4 regions of the Nocardia sp. NPDC055321 genome follow, and region 3 is predicted to be linked to each of the others. Evidence: riboswitches for the same ligand, from Rfam matches in the RefSeq annotation. Region 3 holds a riboswitch; each other region holds the start of a gene.
What was found. A riboswitch is a leader RNA that binds a small molecule or an ion and turns the genes downstream of it on or off. The one in region 3 is predicted to bind cobalamin.
Positions count from the first base shown of each region.

Region 1: linked by a shared signal. The riboswitch ahead of ACWIGI_RS06850 (ABC transporter substrate-binding protein) and the one ahead of ACWIGI_RS27025 (ABC transporter substrate-binding protein) in region 3 are both predicted to bind cobalamin.
Region 2: linked by a shared signal. The riboswitch ahead of ACWIGI_RS40795 (methylenetetrahydrofolate reductase) and the one ahead of ACWIGI_RS27025 (ABC transporter substrate-binding protein) in region 3 are both predicted to bind cobalamin.
Region 4: linked by a shared signal. The riboswitch ahead of ACWIGI_RS17070 (ABC transporter substrate-binding protein) and the one ahead of ACWIGI_RS27025 (ABC transporter substrate-binding protein) in region 3 are both predicted to bind cobalamin.

Region 1 is NZ_JBSHMS010000003.1:447,106-451,671, reverse strand. It holds gene ACWIGI_RS06860 (homogentisate 1,2-dioxygenase domain-containing protein) at 1-294, opposite strand, end outside; gene ACWIGI_RS06855 (acyltransferase family protein) at 551-1,852, shown strand; cobalamin riboswitch at 1,926-2,114, shown strand; gene ACWIGI_RS06850 (ABC transporter substrate-binding protein) at 2,130-3,779, shown strand; gene ACWIGI_RS06845 (ABC transporter permease) at 3,792-4,566, shown strand, end outside.
Region 2 is NZ_JBSHMS010000053.1:15,264-19,829, reverse strand. It holds gene ACWIGI_RS40805 (IucA/IucC family protein) at 1-1,428, opposite strand, end outside; gene ACWIGI_RS40800 (GNAT family N-acetyltransferase) at 1,441-2,079, opposite strand; gene ACWIGI_RS40795 (methylenetetrahydrofolate reductase) at 2,360-3,376, opposite strand; cobalamin riboswitch at 3,536-3,704, opposite strand; gene ACWIGI_RS40790 (class I SAM-dependent methyltransferase) at 4,003-4,566, shown strand, end outside.
Region 3 is NZ_JBSHMS010000017.1:195,736-200,301, reverse strand. It holds tRNA gene ACWIGI_RS27055 (tRNA-Pro) at 260-332, shown strand; tRNA gene ACWIGI_RS27050 (tRNA-Ala) at 364-437, shown strand; tRNA gene ACWIGI_RS27045 (tRNA-Glu) at 448-523, shown strand; tRNA gene ACWIGI_RS27040 (tRNA-Glu) at 535-610, shown strand; gene ACWIGI_RS27035 (hypothetical protein) at 777-1,232, opposite strand; gene ACWIGI_RS27030 (MerR family transcriptional regulator) at 1,310-1,939, shown strand; cobalamin riboswitch at 2,098-2,293, shown strand; gene ACWIGI_RS27025 (ABC transporter substrate-binding protein) at 2,323-3,360, shown strand; gene ACWIGI_RS27020 (FecCD family ABC transporter permease) at 3,357-4,355, shown strand; gene ACWIGI_RS27015 (FecCD family ABC transporter permease) at 4,418-4,566, shown strand, end outside.
Region 4 is NZ_JBSHMS010000009.1:237,828-242,393, forward strand. It holds gene ACWIGI_RS17060 (lysophospholipid acyltransferase family protein) at 1-543, shown strand, start outside; gene ACWIGI_RS17065 (family 1 glycosylhydrolase) at 750-2,006, shown strand; cobalamin riboswitch at 2,063-2,247, shown strand; gene ACWIGI_RS17070 (ABC transporter substrate-binding protein) at 2,262-3,860, shown strand; gene ACWIGI_RS17075 (ABC transporter permease) at 3,874-4,566, shown strand, end outside.

The sequences.
Region 1 (4,566 bases), on a different contig from region 3:
CAGGAACAGGCGCCGATCACGCACGATATCGCCGGCGGGGCCACCGGCCCACAGGTCGGGCAGGCGCATGTGCAACGGGCGCAAGGGCAGATTGGGCGTCAGGCTCTGGTCGGGCACATCCCAGGTTCGGCTGTCGACCAAGCTGGACGGCACGCCGCGGTGGTAGAGCAGGGAACCCGTGCTCGAGAACCCCTCTTCGCCGATGAACTCCTCGAACAGCGGCTGTCCATCCTCGTCCTCGAAGAGGGTGTGGCGCTTGGGTGGTACGAGTCCCACGGTCCGGTAGTACGGCACCGTTCCTCCGCTCTCCTTGCACCATGCCATGCTCGATATTCGGTGCACGGTGTCCTATATTCGAACACCGTAGAGCGCGTGTGGCCGGTTGTAAATCGGCCACTCTGCCGTCCGGGTGCGCCGGTCCGCTCCCGCGGCCGGATGTCCGCCTCGTCCGGATTGGTGCAACAGCGAACAGCGTGCTACTACTCTCAGCTGTGCTCCACCTCGGTTCCTGCCCGTCACCTGTGTTTCGACATTTCGGCGGCTTTCCCTCATGACGGTCGACAGCCCCATCGCGCCCGCGGTCGCCCCCGTGGAACCAGTGGCGCGCGGTCGCGCCGGGCGATTCGAGTTTCTCGACGCATTGCGCGGCCTGGCGGCTCTGGCGGTGGTGGTGCAGCACTGTTCCGAGCGGCTCTGGCCCGAGTATTTCCGCTTCTCGCAGGCGTATTTCGGACTCGGCGAGTTCGGTGTGTTCGTCTTCTTCATCGTCAGCGGATTCATCATTCCGGCCTCGCTCGAACGCGGCCGCTCGCTGGGCGCGTTCTGGGCCGGCCGGTTCTTCCGGCTCTTCCCGCTGTTCTGGGCCTGCCTGGTCGCGGCGATGCTGCTGAACTCGTTCGGCAGATATGAACTGCCGGATCCGTTCTGGGATCAGCCTGTTCTGAACTTCCTGGCGAATCTGACCATGATGCAGTTCTTCATCGGCGGCTGGGACATCCAGATCATCGGCGCTTCCTGGTCGCTGTCCTATGAGCTGGTGTTCTATCTGATCCTGTCGCTGCTGCTCATCGCCCGGATCAATCGCCGGTCGGTGCCGCTGGCGGTGGGCGCGCTGGTCCTGATCGTGCCCGGCGCGCTGTTGCCGCCCGCACTGCTCACGAGCGCGGACGCCGGCGCCCTGACCCGTTCGATCGTGGTGGTCGCGACCATCACCGCGGCGACGGTCTTCGCGTGCCTGGCGACCGACCGCCGCGCCGCGCTCGCCGCGATCCTGATCTCGGTGATCGCCGTGCCCCTGTTCCTGAATCAGCCCGGCGCCTCGGTGCTGACCTTCGGCTACCTCGCCACGATGTTCCTCGGCACGGTGCTCTACCGCATGACCGCCGGCGAGATCACCGCGCCGCGCGGGTGGCTGGTGTTCGCCTTCGCCATGTGCCTGATCTTCGGCGTCAGCACCTTGGTTCCGGCCGTCGTCGATCCGATCACCGGCGTGTGGGTCACCTGGGTCAAACAGCCCCTGACGATCCTGCCCGCCTACGTGATGTTCGCGGCCTTTCTGCTGCTGCGCCGCTACTCGTTCCCCCGCCCGCTGCTCTACCTGGGCCGAATCAGCTACTCCCTCTATCTGGTTCACGCGCTGATCCTCGACGCCATCCCGCGCTGGAACACGTCGGTCCTGGGCGTTCCCGCCCAGTGGCTGACCCTGCTGACCTGGGTGACGACGGCGCTGCTGATCTCCGCGCTCACCTACCGTTTCATCGAGAAGCCCTGTCACACTCTCGGTCACCGCGTGATCGCCAGGATCGACTCCCGCGCGAACGCGGCCGAACGACCCGCGACCGTCGCCGCGTAGCGCCCGCTGTCACGATCCATCCGCTCGCTCTCTGACGAACGAGCGGGGCAACCGAATGATGCGCGGGGAGTTAGCCGACCACCCGCGAGGCCGCGGCTGCTAGGTTCAGCGGGCAGGGAACACCGGTGTGAATCCGGGGCTGTCCCGCAACTGTGACCGGGTAGCAGACCTTCATCTGACGGCCACGACCTTCCTGGGTTGGAAGGCCGAAGGCGAGCGTTGATCCGGGAGCCAGGATACCTGCGCCCGTTCAGGATCGAGCTTCACGAGGATGAGAATGCGCGTGTACGCACGCCGCCGGCCCGGTGCCGAGCGGCTATCCGACCATGCTTCCGGTGCGGGGCGACATCGTCGCTCCCGGGTTGCGGGTGTCGTCGCCGGATTGCTCGCGGTGGCCATGGTCGCCGCCGGGTGTTCGGCGAGTGAGAGTGACGGCGCGGCTTCGGCCCGCGCCCTGCGGGAGTCCGGCGACGGCACGCTGACCATCTACAACTCCTACAAGATCGCCGGGCTGGATCCCGCGGGCACCGGCACGAACTGGCTGTTCGACTGGGGTGTCGCGGAGAACCTGCTGCAGGTCAACGAGACGGGTGAGGTCGCGCCGTGGCTGGCGGAATCGGTTACCCGTGAGGGGGATAACCGCTGGGTCGTGGCCCTGCGCGAGGGCGTGACCTTCCAGAACGGCAAGCCCGTCGACTCCGCCGCGGTCGCGGCCGCGCTGACCAGGCAGATCGCCAAATCCGCCGCGGCCCGGGTGTATCTGGACGCGGCCACGACCGTGCGGGCCGACGGCAAGCGCGTCGTGATCACCACGCCCGCCCCGAACGCGATGGTGCCCGCCGCGCTGGCGGCCCGGGACAACTCGCTGCAGATCTACGATGTCGCCGCGATGGACGCCGCCAACGGCGATTCCGCCAAGATCGTCGGCGCGGGCGCGTACTCGGGCCCGTACGCCATCACCGCGTGGTCGCCGGACAACCTGGTGCTCGCGCCGTTCGGAAACCATTGGGAGGGAACGCCGCCGCTGCGGGGCGTCACCGTGCGCGTGGTCCCCGACGAGCAGGCCCGCCTCGCCGGCGTGCGCAGCGGTGAAGCCGACATGGCGTTCTACCCGTCCACCTCGGCGAAGCTGGAACTGCGGGGCGAGAAGGACATTCACGTGCTGTCCTCCGAACTCGCCCTGCAGTCGCTGCTGGTGGACATGAATCTGAAGGCCGGAATCTTCACTGATACCGCCGTGCGCAAGGCCTTCACCGCCGCCATCGACTACGCGGGCATCGCCGCCGATGTCGGCAACGGCCAGTTCGCACCGGCCGCCGGGCTCTACCCGCCGACCATGTCGTTCGCCTCGGGCAACCAGCGGTACGACCTGAACGAGGCGAAGGGCCTGCTCGACGCGGCCGGCTGGACACCCGGCCCGGACGGCATCCGGGTCAAGGACGGCCGGAAACTGCTGGTGCGGTTCGTGACTCAAGCTCAGGGCCCGGAGACCACCGATGTCGCGATCGCGATGAAGGACCAGGTCGCCCGTGCCGGTTTCGAGCTGCGGATCGACAACGCCGAGGATTCGGCCGCGGTGAAGAAGGACCCGGCCGCGTGGGATTCCTCGGTGGCACTGAGCGGTTCGCTCTCGGGTACCGCCGATCCGATCCAGCCGTACCTGGTGCGCTGGACCACCGGCGGCTCGGCGAACGCGCAGGGCGTGGCGAATCCCGAGATCGACGCCATCGGCGCCCAGCTGCGCGGCGAGTTCGACACCGCCCGCCGCGACGCGCTGCTGCAACGGGCACAACAGATTCTGGTGCGTGACCAGGCGTACGTGGTGGCGGGCACCTTCAAGTACTTCACCGTGGTCACCGGCCCGGAGTGGGCCGACTACACGGTGTCGAGCGTGCGCAGGCACATCACCAGCCGGACCGGCGAATAGCCCGGCTCGGCAATGCGATTGGTAGCCCTGGCCCGGCGCCGGGTCGTCGAGGCACTGCTCACCCTGCTGGGCGCGAGCGCGCTCATCTGGGCCCTGATGCCGCTCGCCCCGGGTGATCCGGCGCGCATGATCCTTGTCGCGCAGGGCGTTCCGGAGCCGCCGCCCGAGCAGATCGCCGAGCTCGAGCGCACCCTGCACCTGGATCAGCCGGTGCCCGCGCAGTACGCGCACTGGCTGTGGGGCGTGCTGCGCGGCGATTTCGGGCTGTCCTTCGTCTCCGGCCGCCCGGTCGCGGGGGAGTTCACCGAGCGGCTGCCCGCGACGCTGCTGCTGGCGTCGGTGTCGCTGGCGCTCGCGCTCGTGCTGTCGGCCGGGCTGGGCGTGGTCGCGGCGCGGTATGCGCACCGCTGGCCCGACCACGGCGCGCGCTGGCTGGCACTGGTTTTCGCCTCGGTGCCGGGATTCATCGTGGCGCTGCTGTTGATTCAGGTGGTCGTCGTCGGAATGGGTGTCGGCAAGGCCGCGCTGGACGGCACCTGGCGGCAGGTGTGGCTGCCCGCGATCTGTCTCGCGGTCGGATTGTTCGACACCTGGTCGCGCCTGCTGCGGGCGAATCTGCTGGCATTCCTGGATTCGCCGACCGCCGCGGTGCTGAGCGCCCGGGGCGCCTCGCGGTGGCGGATTCTCTGGCGGCACGCGCTGCCCAACAGCGCGGTGCCGTCGCTGCACGCGCTGGCGGTCGGTGCGGCCGTGCTCATCGGCGGGGCGACCGTCGTCGAAACGGTGT
Region 2 (4,566 bases), on a different contig from region 3:
GTGGCAGGACTCGGGCAGGTCGGCGGGAGCGCCGAAGATCGACACCTCCTCGCCGAGGTCCTTGAGCATGGCGCGCACCGGAACGCCCTTGTCCAGCACCAGGATCAGGTTCTCGCCGTGCGGGGAGAACTTGAGCTCGTACCGGTAGAGCAGGTACACGATCGGGTGCAGGTAGGAGCGCAGGTACCGGCGCAGCCAGTCGCCGGCCTCGAGACCCGACTCGCGGACCACGGCCGCCAGGAAGGAATCGCCGTGGTGATCCACGTGCAGCAGCGCCGCCATGGTGGTGAGCTGTTCGCCCTCGCGCACCAGCGGGACCGGGCTCTCGCGCCACAGCGCCGCGAGCAGTTTGCGGTACTCCGAGCCGGGCTGGGTGATGGAGGTGTAGCTGGGGCTGCGGTAGCCGATGGCCGCGACCTCGTACAGCATCTCGAAGTCGAGCGACTTCAGGTACTCGTCACCGCTGACCAGACCGCGGATCCAGTCGTTGATCAGTGGGGTGTTGCGCATGTAGTCCGCGGACATGCCGCGGGTGAACCCCATGTTGACGATGGAGAGCGCCATCTTGACGTAGTGCCGGGTGGGGCGGGTGGTGTTGAACAGCGTGCGGATGGACTGCTGCGGCTGGTACAGGTCCGGCCCGGTGCCCAGTTCCACGATCTTCTGCTCGGCGATGTCCACGGCGTAGACGCGGGAGATCTTCTCGAGCCACTGCCACGGGTGCACCGGCATGTAGTAGTAGTGCGCCGGATCCAGGCCGCGGCCGGAGAGCACCGCCGCGAAGCGGTCCAGGGTGTCCGCGCCCAGTTCCTCGCGCACCACCGAGTCGTAGTCGACGCCCTCGACCGCGGCGAACTCGCAGTGCTCGCGCCGGACCGCGACCCAGGTCAGCGCGAAACGCGAACCCCATTCGGGCGCATAGTTCTCCACGTCGTGGACGCTGAAGCCCAGCCGGCCGGCGTTGGCCACGATGCACGGATGACCCTCGGTCATGGTGCGTTCGATGGTCTGGAAGTCCGCGACCGCCAGCTCCGCGGCCGCGATGCGCCGATCGTCGGGGCGATTCGCGCTCATGATCAGGGTGTTGGTGAACTCCTCGAGGTATTCCGGCAGCGCGTCGCGCGGAATGCCCAGGGAGCCACTGAGATCGATGATGAGCTGGGTGGCGTCGATGCGCGCGGGCTCGCCGTCGCGGGTGCGGCGCAGTGACGACTCGTCGATGCACCAGCTGTCCAGGGACAGCACCTCGGCGCGGAAACCGTATTCGGTCAGGCCGTCATCGGAGTGCAGTACGTAGACGCCGGGGGTCAACTCGACGGGGTGCACGAACCGCTCGTGGCAGAACTCGGCCAGGATCTTGGTCGCGATTCTGGTCTCGTAGGTCTGCCAGAACGCGGATAGGCATGCGGAAGCTTCGGGGCTGGTCAAAGCACTACCTTCTCAGGAGTTCGCGAGCTGGAAGTCGGTCGCCAGGGACCGGCCGTTGTCCGTGAGCCGAATGAAATCGGCACGGGTGCAGTAGCTCAGGCGGGCGATCTTGTCGGCCACCGGGAAATCACCCGCGACCTGGAAACCGACCGCGGCGTTGAGCTTCTGCACGTGCAGGTTCCGGTGATCCGGCTCGACCACGACTCGTTCGGCGCCGCACTCGAAGAAGGCGGTGCGCATGATGTGCAGCATGACGTTGCCGGTGAAGCCCGGCAGCCGGCGCTCGCTGTTGGACACCAGCAGGTGCATGCCGATGTCACCGGCGGTGTGCTCGTACCCGGTGCCCGGCTTGGCCAGATCACTGGTCTGCGGGTTGTACAGCTCGAACAGGAACTGCGGCTCGTCCTCGAAAGCGCCGATCCACATACCGAATCGCGGATCCGGGTCGGACTTGGCGACGCGGATCAGATCCTCGACGTCGGCCGGGGTGCTCTCGAGCATGCCCCAGTACGCCGACTTGGGGTGGATGAGCCACCGATGAGCGGTCTCGGTGTCACGTTCGATATCGATGGGCCGGGCGGTCAGCTCGTAAACAGCTGGTTCGACAACTCCATCGGTACCCGGACTCGTCTCGGGACGAGCAACCACCATCAGAAACCCTCTCGCAGATCCACATTCGCGAGTTAGGGTAACCTATTTTATTAGGGTGGGCTAACCCGAAGATCGCGGCGGGCCCCTCGCGACACGCGAGCCATAGCGGCAGGCTTTCAGCATCTACGGCCGGTCACCGGATGTAATCGCTGATCAGCGCGCACTTACGTAGTAAACGTAGCCTAACCTCAGCCGATTTAGGTTAGGCTAGCGTAACGCAGATCTCAGAGCCAGCCGGTTGCCGGGCCCGTCCGGGGTTTCCGGACCCGCCGCCGGTTTCTCAGGCGCTCAGCGGCGCCGCGGTGACCCGGTAGCCGAGATTGGTCAGCACCTCGGTCGTCGCCTTGGCGAAATTGAGGGTGATGAAGTGCAGGCACGGCGCGCCCTCGTCGATGAGACGCTGCGCCATCTCGGTCGCGATCTCGATGCCCTCGGCGCGCACCGCGGCCCTGTTCTCTTCGGGCCCATCCCCCGCCGCGCGCCGCAACCGCGCCAGCACGGCGGGCGGGAGTTCGCGGCCGGACAGCTCCACCGCGCGCTGCACCGTGCGCAGGGAGGTGATCGGCATCAGCTCGGGAATGATCGGCTTCGCGCCCTCGACCAGGTCGTGCGCGGCCACCCGATCCCGCAGGCGCAGATAGTGCTCGACGTCGAAGAACATCTGGGTAATCGAATAGTCGGCTCCGGCGCGGAGTTTGGCGACCAGGTGCGCGGTATCGGTGGCCAGGTCCGGTGAGCGGTGATGCCCCTGCGGGAACGAGGCCACCCCGACGTTGAAGTCGCCGAGATCGCGCACGATGCGCACCAGCTCCTCGGCGTACTCCACGCCGTCGGGGTGCCGCTCCCACGCCCCGAGCGGATCGCCCGGCGGATCACCGCGCAGCACCAGGATGTCGCGGATGCCGCAGTCGGCGTAGGAACCGACCAGGGCGCGCAGTTCGGCGATGCTGTGGCCGACCGCGGTCAGGTGCGCCACCGGCAGCAGGGTGGTCTGCTGGGCGAGCTCGCCGGTGATGCGGGCGGTGCGGTCCTTGGTGGAGCCGCCGGCCCCGTAGGTCATGGAGACGAAGGCCGGGTGCATGCGCTCGAATTCCCGGACCGTGCGCCACAGCCGGGCCTCGCCGGCGGCGTCACGCGGCGGATTGAACTCCACCGAGAAGGGCACCCGCGCACCGGAATGGATGCGCAGGTTCTGTACGACCGAGGCGCGCGCGGCGGCCAGGGGCGCGACGCGGGCGGTGCGTTCGATCGGCGCGCGGCCGGGCACGGCCGCGAATGTATTGTCCGGGTTCGTCATTGGTGAGCTCCATGGTCAGCATGCCGATGGCCACCTCATCGCGAGTGCACGCTGAAAGGAGCCCTTGATGTGGCGTCGTGCGACGCCCGGTTCCGCTCGGCATGCCACCCGGTCCACGAGGCGACAACCGCCGGATACGACGTATCCGGCACAACGGGCAGGTCTTCGGACTCGTGGGCATCGACCCGTGACCCGGGTCGGCCCCGGCGCTCGTGCCGGGGCTGGTCCTATCGGCCATCGCTTCCCGGGCAACGCGCCCAGCGCGGAATGACGGCTGTCGTTCCCACTCACCGCTGCGGGACAGTCCCGGATTCCCACCGGGTTCCCTCTCGCCCCGCGGCGCGCGAGCGCGCCACCGGGCTTCGACGCCTTCGGACGGATCAGGGGCTCCTCGATACCGCCTCCGGCGAACCAGCTGCGCAGGCGAATATAGCGAAGTGGTACCGCCGCCGACAACCACACCCCTGCCCGGCGCGTCCCGGCGTCGCCCGGCCGCGTGTCGCGGCGCCGACGCGCCCGGACGGCCGCGTAGTCTGCGTCCGTTCCGAAGCCGCTGATCAGAGCCTGGAGAAGCCGTGAATTGGGAAGCGTGGCAAGAAAGTTGGGATCGCCAGCAGGAGTTGTACATGCCCGATCGCGAGGAGCGGTTCCGGGTGATGCTCGATCTGGTGACCGCGAGCGCCGGGAAGGCGCCCCGGGTCCTGGACCTGGCCTGTGGGACCGGCACCATCACCCGCCGCCTGTTCGCGCGGCTGCCCGAGGCGAGTTCGGTTGCGGTGGATCGAGACCCGACCCTGCTGGCGATGGCGCGCGGTTCCTTCGCCGATGACCCGCGCATCGTGTTCGTCGTCGCGGACCTGGAGGATCCGGCCTGGACCCGGGCCCTGCCGCCCGAACCGTTCGACGCCATCCTGACCGCGACCGCCACGCACTGGATGCAGCCCGCCGATCTGGCCCGCCTCTACGCGGACCTGCCTGCGCTGTTGCGCCCGGGCGGGCTGCTCGTCAACGCCGATCACATGCCCGACCCGGGGACCCCGCTGCTGAACGAGCTGGACGAGCGGATCCAGCGCGGACATCAGGAGCGCGTGCGCTCGGAAGGCGTGCCGGATTGGGAACAGTGGTGGGCGAGCATCGCCGACGATTCCCGGCTGAGCAACGAACTGGCCGCCAGTCGCGCGATCCTGGAC
Region 3 (4,566 bases):
AATAAGTGTCGCGCTCGGCAATTCGCTGTTAGCGTGGACCGCACACACCGACGAGAAAGGAATCGCAGCGATGACCGAGTACAGCATCCCCAGTCCCGCAGCGACTTTCGCCGTCGGCCCCGTCGCGCCGCCGGAACCGAGCACCGCGCCCGCCGCCGCCCTCGCGGAAAGCAGCCCCTAACCGGGCAGGCTTCCCCGACCGAGGGCCGCACCGGGCGCATATGCCCAGGGAGCGGCCCTTTTTCATGCCCTCCCGCCGCGGGACGTAGCTCAACGGATAGAGCGCCTGCCTTGGGTGCAGGAGGGTGCGAGTTCGACTCTCGCCGTCCCGACGATCGCGATACACCGTGCTCCACGGAGCCCGGGCCAGTAGCTCGACACGGAAGAGCGCCTGCCTTGCACGCAGTCGGTTGCGGGTTCGAATCCCGCCTGGTCCACGCATGACGCGGCGCAGTGCTGTGCTGGTTCGGCACCCTGACTTTCACTCAGGACCACGTCGGTTCGATTCCGACCTGCGTCACCACAACTCCACACGGCCTCGTGCTCTGCCGGTCGGGCACCCTGATTCTCAGTCAGGACTACGCGGGTTCGACTCCCGTCGAGGTCACCACCCCCGGGACCACCCGGGGCGGGGAGAGGCAACCGGGCGGGGCCCGGGACCGCTTGCTAGGCGGATCGAGGCGGTGACGCCTTGGGGATCGTGCCCTCGCCTCTCCGCGCACACCCGCGCACGCCGTGGATTCGGCTGTGCCGCGGGCGTTCTCCCCGCGCCGGAATCAGAACCGGTCGATGCCCGCGAGCAGGACGGTCGCGCCGGAGATGACGACGCCGGTGACGAGGGTGGCAGCGCCGAGCCACACCGCGGCGATCAGGCGATTCGGACGAACGGGGTCGGTGCCCAGCACCGAGAGGAAGAACCCGGCGGGCATCAGGATCGCCGCGGCCAGGACCGCGATCGCACCGCCGTTCGCCCAGCCGGGGCTGGCGCCGGCGGCGTTGCCGAGCACGGCCAGCAGCAGGCCGAGCATCACCAGGACCCCGGCGTGCGCGTGCCCGGCGCGGAAGAAGGATTTCTGCAGCTCGTTGGTCTCCTGACCGCCGGTGACGACGCGGAGCAGGAACGTCCCACCGAAGGCGATGGTGGCGACGGAGATGATGGTGGCACCGAGAACAATGCTGATCAGGGGATCGATCAGGGTGGCGTACACGAGGACTCCCGCGGGTTCGTACACTTGATTGGATACTGTTACTACCCAATATTGGATAGTGCTAGTACCTAATGTCAAGGCGCCGAGCGAAGGAGACCCGCGTGCTCATGTCGGAGTTGGCGGCACGGACCGGCGTGCCGATCCCGACCGTGAAGTTCTACCTGCGCGAAGGCGTGCTGATGCCGGGCGAGGCCACCAGCGCCACCCGCGCGCGCTACGGCGAGACGCACGTCCAGCGGATCGCCCTGATCAAGGCGCTGTCCGGGCTCGGCCTGTCGATGGCCCAGATCCGCGCGATCGTCACCCTCATCGACGAGCCCGGCCGCCCCCTGCTCGACACCCTGGCCACCGCCACCGCCCTGCTGCCGCCCGCCGTCGACCCCGGCGAACCCGCCGAGTACCCGCGCGCCCGCGCCGCGCTCACCGCCCTCGGCCTCGCCGTCCCCGACGACTACCCGGCCGTGGCCCAGCTCGAGCACGCCCTCGCCGCCGCCGAGGCCGCCGGGATGCCGATGACCGAGGAGCGCCTGCGCGCCTACGGCCCCGCCGTGCTGGCGATCGCCGAGTACGACATAGCCGAGATGCCCCTCGACTCCGCTTCCCGCGCAATCGAATACGCGGTGCTGGGCACAGCCCTCTACGAACCGGTCATCGCGGCCCTGCGGCGCGTCTCGCACGCCGAACTCTCCGCCCGCCGCCTCGCGCCGAAGCCGGATGGGCACGTCGAGTAGCACTCCCGGGCCACGCCCGCACCGACCGGGACACGAGCGGCAACTCCCCGGGTCGCGACGGCACGGGCCCGGGCGAACTCCCTCGAGCCCCTCACGCGGATCCGAGCACACCGGATCCGTCCGCACCCGAGCGCTTCCCGTGCTCGCGCGTGATCTTGGTACAGTCCCTCCGCCGTGGTGTTCGGGAAACCGGTGTGAAGCCGGTGCGGCCCTCGCCACTGTGATCGGGAAGTGAACAGATCTGTCCGGACGGAGTGATCCGCCGGGGCCACTGGGGTGCCCGCGCCCTGGGAAGGCCGATCGTTCACGCGGTATCCCGTCAGCCAGGAGACCGGCCACGGCAGGCAACACCCCATTCCACGAGGACCTGGAAGGCGGTCTCGGTGACCCCATCTGTTTTCGCGCGCCTGCGTACCGGCGCGCTGCTCGCCTGCGCGCTGCTGCTGACCGGTTGCGGCGTCCAGGCCGGACCGGCGGCCGACGGCGCGAACGCCGTCACCCGCGCAAACTGCGGTATCGACGTCGCCGTGCCGGGGCCGCCGCAGCGCATCTACGCCGCGTACCAGCCCTCCATCGAGATCGCGCACGCCCTCGGCGTCACCGACCGCCTGGCCGGGACCGCGTTCCTGGATTCGGCGGTGCTGCCGGAATACCAAGCCGCGCAGGCGAAATCCCCCTACGTGGAGAAGCTGCCGAGCCGGGACGAATTACTTTCACAGACACCGGATTTCGTGCTGTCCGGCTTCAACGGCGTGTTCGCGACGTCGTCGCAGAGCAGCGTCGGAACCCGGGCGAGCCTGCACGATCTGGGCGTGGAGACCTGGGTGCTGAGCCCGCTGTGCCCGAGCGCGGACGGTCTCGCGGACGAGGCCATCGACCCGGCGACCGTGCGCTTCGACAACGTGTACGCCGACCTGCGGGACCTGGGCGCGCTGTGGGGCGTGTCCGAGCGCGCGGAGACCGTTGTCGCCGACCTGAGTTCGCGCATCGAGGCGGTGCGCACCAAGGTCGAGGGCGCGGCCCGGCCGACGGTCGCGGTCGTCACGCCCAAGGACGACGGCTCCTACACCGTCGCGGGCGGCATCGATTTCGTCAGCCGGATCATCGAGGCCGCGGGCGGGGTCAACGCGTTCGCCGATCTCACCGAACGCCGCAACGTGCAGATCGGCGCGGAGCAGCTCATCGCCCGCGATCCCGACATCATCCTGACCAGCCTGTGCTGTAAGGCGAGCTACGTGCGCGCCGACGCGCAGCCGCAGGTGGACAAGCTCACCGGCAATCCCGCCTTCGCCAATCTGAAAGCCGTGCGCGCGAAAACGGTGCACCCGTTCCTGTTCGCCGATCGCGCCGCCGGGGTGCGCATCGCGTACGCCACCGAACTCGTCGCCGGACTGATCCACCCGGATCTGTTCGCGCGGTGATCGGCACCGTGCGCGGCGCCGGTCTGCTGCTGGCCGGGGCCGCGCTGGCCGCGACCTGCGCGGGCTCCATGCTGATCGGGACGCACCCGCTCGATCTGGCGGACGTGCTCGCGGCGTTCACCGATTTCCGGGGCGGCGACACGGACCGGATCGTGCGCTACATCCGCCTGCCGCGCACCGTGGCCGGGCTGCTGGCGGGCATCGCGCTCGCCCTCGCCGGGGCCGTCATGCAGGGCCTGACCCGCAACCCCCTGGCCGGGCCGGGGCTACTCGGCATCAACGCCGGCGCGTCACTGGCGATCGTGCTCGCCATGGCGGTTGTCGGACTGAGCTCGGCGGCGGGCCTGGTGTGGTTCGCGTTCGTGGGCGCGGCGGTGGCCGCGGTGTTCGTATACACCCTGGGCTCCTTCGGATTCGGCGGCGCGACCCCGGTGAAACTGGTCCTGGCCGGGGCCGCGTTCACGGCTCTGTGCGGGTCGATCACCACGGCGATCACCCTGCTGGACCGCACCACCTTCGACAACTTCCGCTTCTGGGTGGTCGGCTCGCTCACCCGGGCGAGCCTCGAATCCCTGTGGGCCGTACTGCCTTTCCTGGCCGTCGGCGCGGCTCTCACCGTCGCGGTGGCGCGTTCGCTCAACGCCCTCGCCATCGGCGACGACATGGCGCGCACGCTCGGCACCCGCCCGGTAGTGGTCCGAGGTCTCGGTGCGCTGAGCGTGGTGCTGCTGGCGGGCTCGGCGGTGGCGATCGCCGGTCCGATCGCGTTCATCGGCCTGGTGATTCCGCATATCGCCCGCGCGTTCGCCGGGCACGACTATCGCTGGGTGTTGGTCTGGTGCGCGCTGCTCGGACCGACCCTGCTGCTGTTCGCCGACATCGCCGGCCGGGTGCTCGCCCAGCCGCAGGAGATCCAGGTCGGCATCATCACCGCCTTCGCGGGATCGCCGTTCTTCCTCTATCTCGTGCGCAACCGGAAGGTGGCGACCCTGTGACAGGACACGAACCGAGCGTATTGCCCGGGGGGACAGTGCTGTTGCGCTCGCCCGGACAGCGAGTGGTCATTCGGGTCCAGCGCCGCTCGGCCCTGCTCACCGTGGCCCTCACGGCCGCGGCCCTGCTCGTGGCGGCGTGGTCGCTCACCGTCGGGCACTATCCGCTGACCGTCGCCGACGTGCTGCGGGTCCTGGGCGGCGGCGGCACGCT
Region 4 (4,566 bases), on a different contig from region 3:
GTGCTCGGCGCGGTCGCCCGCAAGGTCCGCGTCATCCCGATCGAACGCGAACGCCTGCGCGCCCTGCCCGGCGTGATCGGTGAGATCGCGGCCCGCCTGCGCGCGGGCGAGCGCGTCGGCATCTTCCCCGAGGGCACCACCTGGTGCGGTCGCGCCCACGGTCACCTGCGGCCCGCGCTGTTCCAGGCCGCGGTGGACACCGGCACGCCGGTGCAGCCGATCCAGCTGCGCTACCTCGACGCCGACGGCGCGGTCTCCACGGTCCCCGCGTTCGTCGGCGTCGACACGATGGCGGACTCGATCCGCCGTGTCCTGCGCTCGCGGGGCGTGGTCGCCGAGCTCACCCTGCAGCCCACGGTGCCGCCCGGTACCGACCGGCACGAGCTGGCCCGTCGCTGTGAACGCGCCATCGCCGACTCCGGTGTTGATCGCGCGTTCGCGGATCTGGTGCACCTCGCCGAGCACGAACGCGTCGCGGCCCAGGTGGCGGCACTCGAGGAACGCCTGCTGCAGCCGTCGGCGACCCCGGCCGATCGGGGCTGAGCACGCGCGCCGGGATTCGCCTGTACCGGAATCTTGTTCGCGATCCCTGGCGCACATCGCGGGCGCGCAGCATACTTCCGCGTACACCGATGCATCCGGATGCATCGGTGTATCGGTAGAGCTCGGTGGACCGGAGGATCGAAGTGCGGCAGCGGTGGTCGAAACTGTGTACGGCGGGGGTGGCCGCGGCCTTCTCGATCGCGACGATGACCGTGGCGGGCGCCGGGCCGGCGGGTGCGGATGTGCCGGGGCTCGGCGAGGACTTCGAGTTCGGTGTCGCGCAGTCCGGATTCCAGTCCGAGGGCTACAGCCCCGACAGCAACTGGCTGCGGTACGGGGATCAGGGCCGGGTGCGCGAGCCCATCGGCAACTCGGTCGACTTCTTCCACAACTACGCGGCCGACATCGCGCGGGCGCGGAGCCTGGGGGTGGGGATCTATCGCACCTCGGTCGAGTGGTCGCGCGTGGAAACCGTTCCGGGGAGCGATGATCCGGCGGGGTGGGCATTCTACGACGCGGTCATCGCGCGGATCGTGGACTCCGGCATGCGGCCGATGATCACCCTGAACCACTGGGTCCATCCCGGGTGGGAGGTGGATCGCGGCGGCTGGAATCGACCCGAGATGTCCTCGGAACTGGTCGATTTCGCGCGGCGGGTGGTCGATCGCTACGCGTGGGCGCGCCCGCTGTGGATCACCTTCAACGAGCCGACCGAATACGTCCGGCGCGAGCTCATGTACGGCGGTCTGCGCCCGGAGAACGCGGGCGCGATGGTGTCCGGCATCGTCGCCGCGCACCGGGACATCTACCGCCACATCCACTCCGTGCAGCCGGACGCGCAGGTCTCCTCCAATCTGGCGTACATCCCGATCCCGGGCGTGCAGTCGTGGCTGGAGCAGCTGTTCCCGGACCAGATGCGCGAGAGCCTGGACTTCATCGGCGTGGATCACTACTACTCCACCTCGGTCACCGACCTGTCCGCCGCGTACGGCGCGACCGGGGAGTTCTGGAAGAGCACCCAGGCCCCGGAGAGCATCTACTACGTGCTCCGCCACATCGCGGCGCGGTTCCCCGGCAAGCCCATTCGCGTGATCGAGAACGGATTGGCCACCGGCCCGGACGGCGGTCGCGACGACGGCTACACCCGCGGCGATCATCTGCGCGACACCGTCTACTGGCTGCAGCGCGCCAAAGCTGACGGCGTCGACGTGGTCTCCTACAACTACTGGAGCCTCACCGACAACTACGAATGGGGCGACTACTCCGCCCGCTTCGGCCTGTACACCGTTGACGCCCAGCACGATCCGAGCCTGACCCGCCGTCCCACCGACGGTGTCGCCGCCTACCGCGACATCACCGCGCGCGGCGGAGTCCCGAGCGACTACAAGCCCACGCGGTACCCGGTGACCTGCTCGCTCGTCGCCGTTCCGGACAGCTGCGCGGCGCCCGCCGTGGTCGAATAGCCGCGCCCGGCGGCGCGACCGAGCCGCTGCCGCCGGTCCGGCGGGCGTCCCCCGCGCGCCCGGTCCGTCCCGTAGGGTCGGTATCCGGCGTAGGGAACACCGGTGTGAATCCGGGGCTGTCCCGCAACTGTCACCGGGGAGCAATCCGCCGAAATATGGTCACGACCTGCCCAGGTTGGAAGGCCGGCGGGGTGTGTCGATCCGGGAGCCAGGATACCTGCGCCCGCGGTATCGGGATCACACCAACGAGGATTGATGAACAACTACACACCGCGACGGCCGGATGTCGGCCGCCGCACATTCCTGCTCGGCAGCGCGGGCGCGCTCGGGGCCGTCCTGCTCGGCACGTCGGGCGTTCTGGCGGGCTGCGGCTCGGACACCGGTGCGCGCACCGCGGCCTCGGGCCCGCCCCGGCCGGGCGGCCGCCTGCGGACGGTGATCGCCGGGCGCTCGGCGAGCGCGGACGTGCTCGATCCGCATCAGGCCGGGAGTTCGGCCGGCGGCGCGGTGTCCAAGAACGTCTGGGACAAGCTCGTCGCCTACAACAACGACCTGACGCTGCGCTACCGGCTGGCGGAGTCGGTCGTGCCGAATGCCGATGGCAGCCGATGGCGCATCACGTTGCGGCCGGGCGTGCTGTTCAGCGACGGCTCCCCGCTGACCGCGCGCGATGTGCTGTGGAGCTTCCAGCGCATGCTCGATCCGGCCCGGAACTCCTCGGGCGATCTCTCCGCGGTCGACATGTCGCGCACCCGCGCCGAGAGCGATCTCGTGGTGACGGTGCAGATGAAAACGCCGCTGGCGGACTTCGGTTCGGTGCTCGCGGGCTGGTACTGCTACATCGTCAAGGACGGCACCGGCGTCATCGACGGGTCGGTGCTGCCGGTGGGCACCGGGCCGTTCGCGCTGGTCAAGTGGTCTCCGGGCGACCGGATCCTGTTGCGGCGCAACGAGAAGTACTGGGACGGGCAGGTTTTCCTGGACGAGGTGGAGATCATCCAGATCGCCGAGACCGAGGCCCGGGTGAACGCCTTCCTGTCCGGGGAAGCCGATGTGGTGCACGAGATCTCGTATCTGCAGGCGCGAAACCTGTCCGGGGACAGCGACATCACGGTGGTCACCCCGCCGGCCGGTCTCATGGGCGCGTTCCAGATGCGCGTGGACACCGCGCCGTTCGACGACGTGCGGGTGCGCCAGGCCATGCGGCTGGCGGTGGACCGGCAGGCCATGGTGGATTCGGTGTACTACGGCTACGCCGAACTCGGCAACGACATCTACGGTAAGGGCGCGCCCTTCTACGACGCCGATCTGCCCCAGCGTGTTTACGATCCGCAGAAGGCGCGCGAGCTGCTGCGGGCGGCGGGCAAGGAGAATCTGACCGTCACCCTGCCCACCGCCGACGGCTTCCCCGGCATGCTGGAATCCGCGACGCTGTTCGCCGAACAGGCCAAGGTCGCGGGCATCACGATAAAGCTCGAATCGGTGCCGGCGGACACCTACTTCTCCCAGGTCAGCGGCAAGGCCCCGCTGTCGCACATCGGCTGGTGGAACTACAGTCTCGACTACTTCTACGGCCAGACCATGACCAGTGATTCGCCGAGCAACGGCACCGGCTGGAAGCGGCCCGGCTGGGATGCCAAGTTCGCGCAGGCGCGCGCGGCCATGGATCCGGCGCGCCGGGCCACCCTGTATCGCGAACTGCAGCGCGAACTCTGGGACGAGGGCGGGTACATCCTGCACAGTTTCGCCAAGCGGCCCGACGCGGCCCGCGTGCACGTGGGCGGGGTGCGTGACGGTGTGCCGGGCACCGACGACTGGGCGAACTACGCGACCACCTGGCTGGCCGAGCAATGATTCGCCGGTCGTGATGGGCTATGCCGCCCGGCGGGCCGGCGGCGGGATCGTCGTGCTGTTCGTCGTGGCGCTGCTGGTCTTCGGGTTGTTCGAGACGCTGGACTCGGACGCGGCGACGGTCGTCGCCTCGCGCACGGGCGGCGGTGATCCCACCCCGGAGCGCTTGGCCGCCCTGCGTGCGCACATGGGACTGGACCGGCCCGCGCCGGTGCGGTTCGCCGAGTGGGTCGCCGGGTTCGTGCGCGGCGATTTCGGCGAGTCGCTGATCTCCGGCCGACCGGTGGCCGAGGTGCTGCTGGGCCGGGTCGGCAACAGCGTGGCGCTCGCGGCGCTGACCGCGGCCCTGCTGATTCCGATCGCGCTCGGGCTCGGCCTGCTGGCGGGTGCGCGCCCGGGTACCCGCACCGATCGGGTGATCAGTGTCGGGTCGCTGGCGGTGGAATCCATGCCCTCCTTCGTGTTCGGCGTGCTGCTGGTGGCCACGGTGTCGCTCTCGTTGCGGCTGTTGCCCGCGGTGTCGCTGGTGCCGACCGGGGCGAGCGTGTGGAGCCGGCCGGAGATTCTGGTGCTGCCGGTGACCTGCCTGCTGCTGGGGCTGCTGCCGCATCCGGTGCGGATGGTGCGCGCGCAGACCACCGAGGTCATGGCGAGCCCGTACGTACAGACGTTGCGGCTCAACGGAGTCGGCGGGTTGCGGCTCATGCTG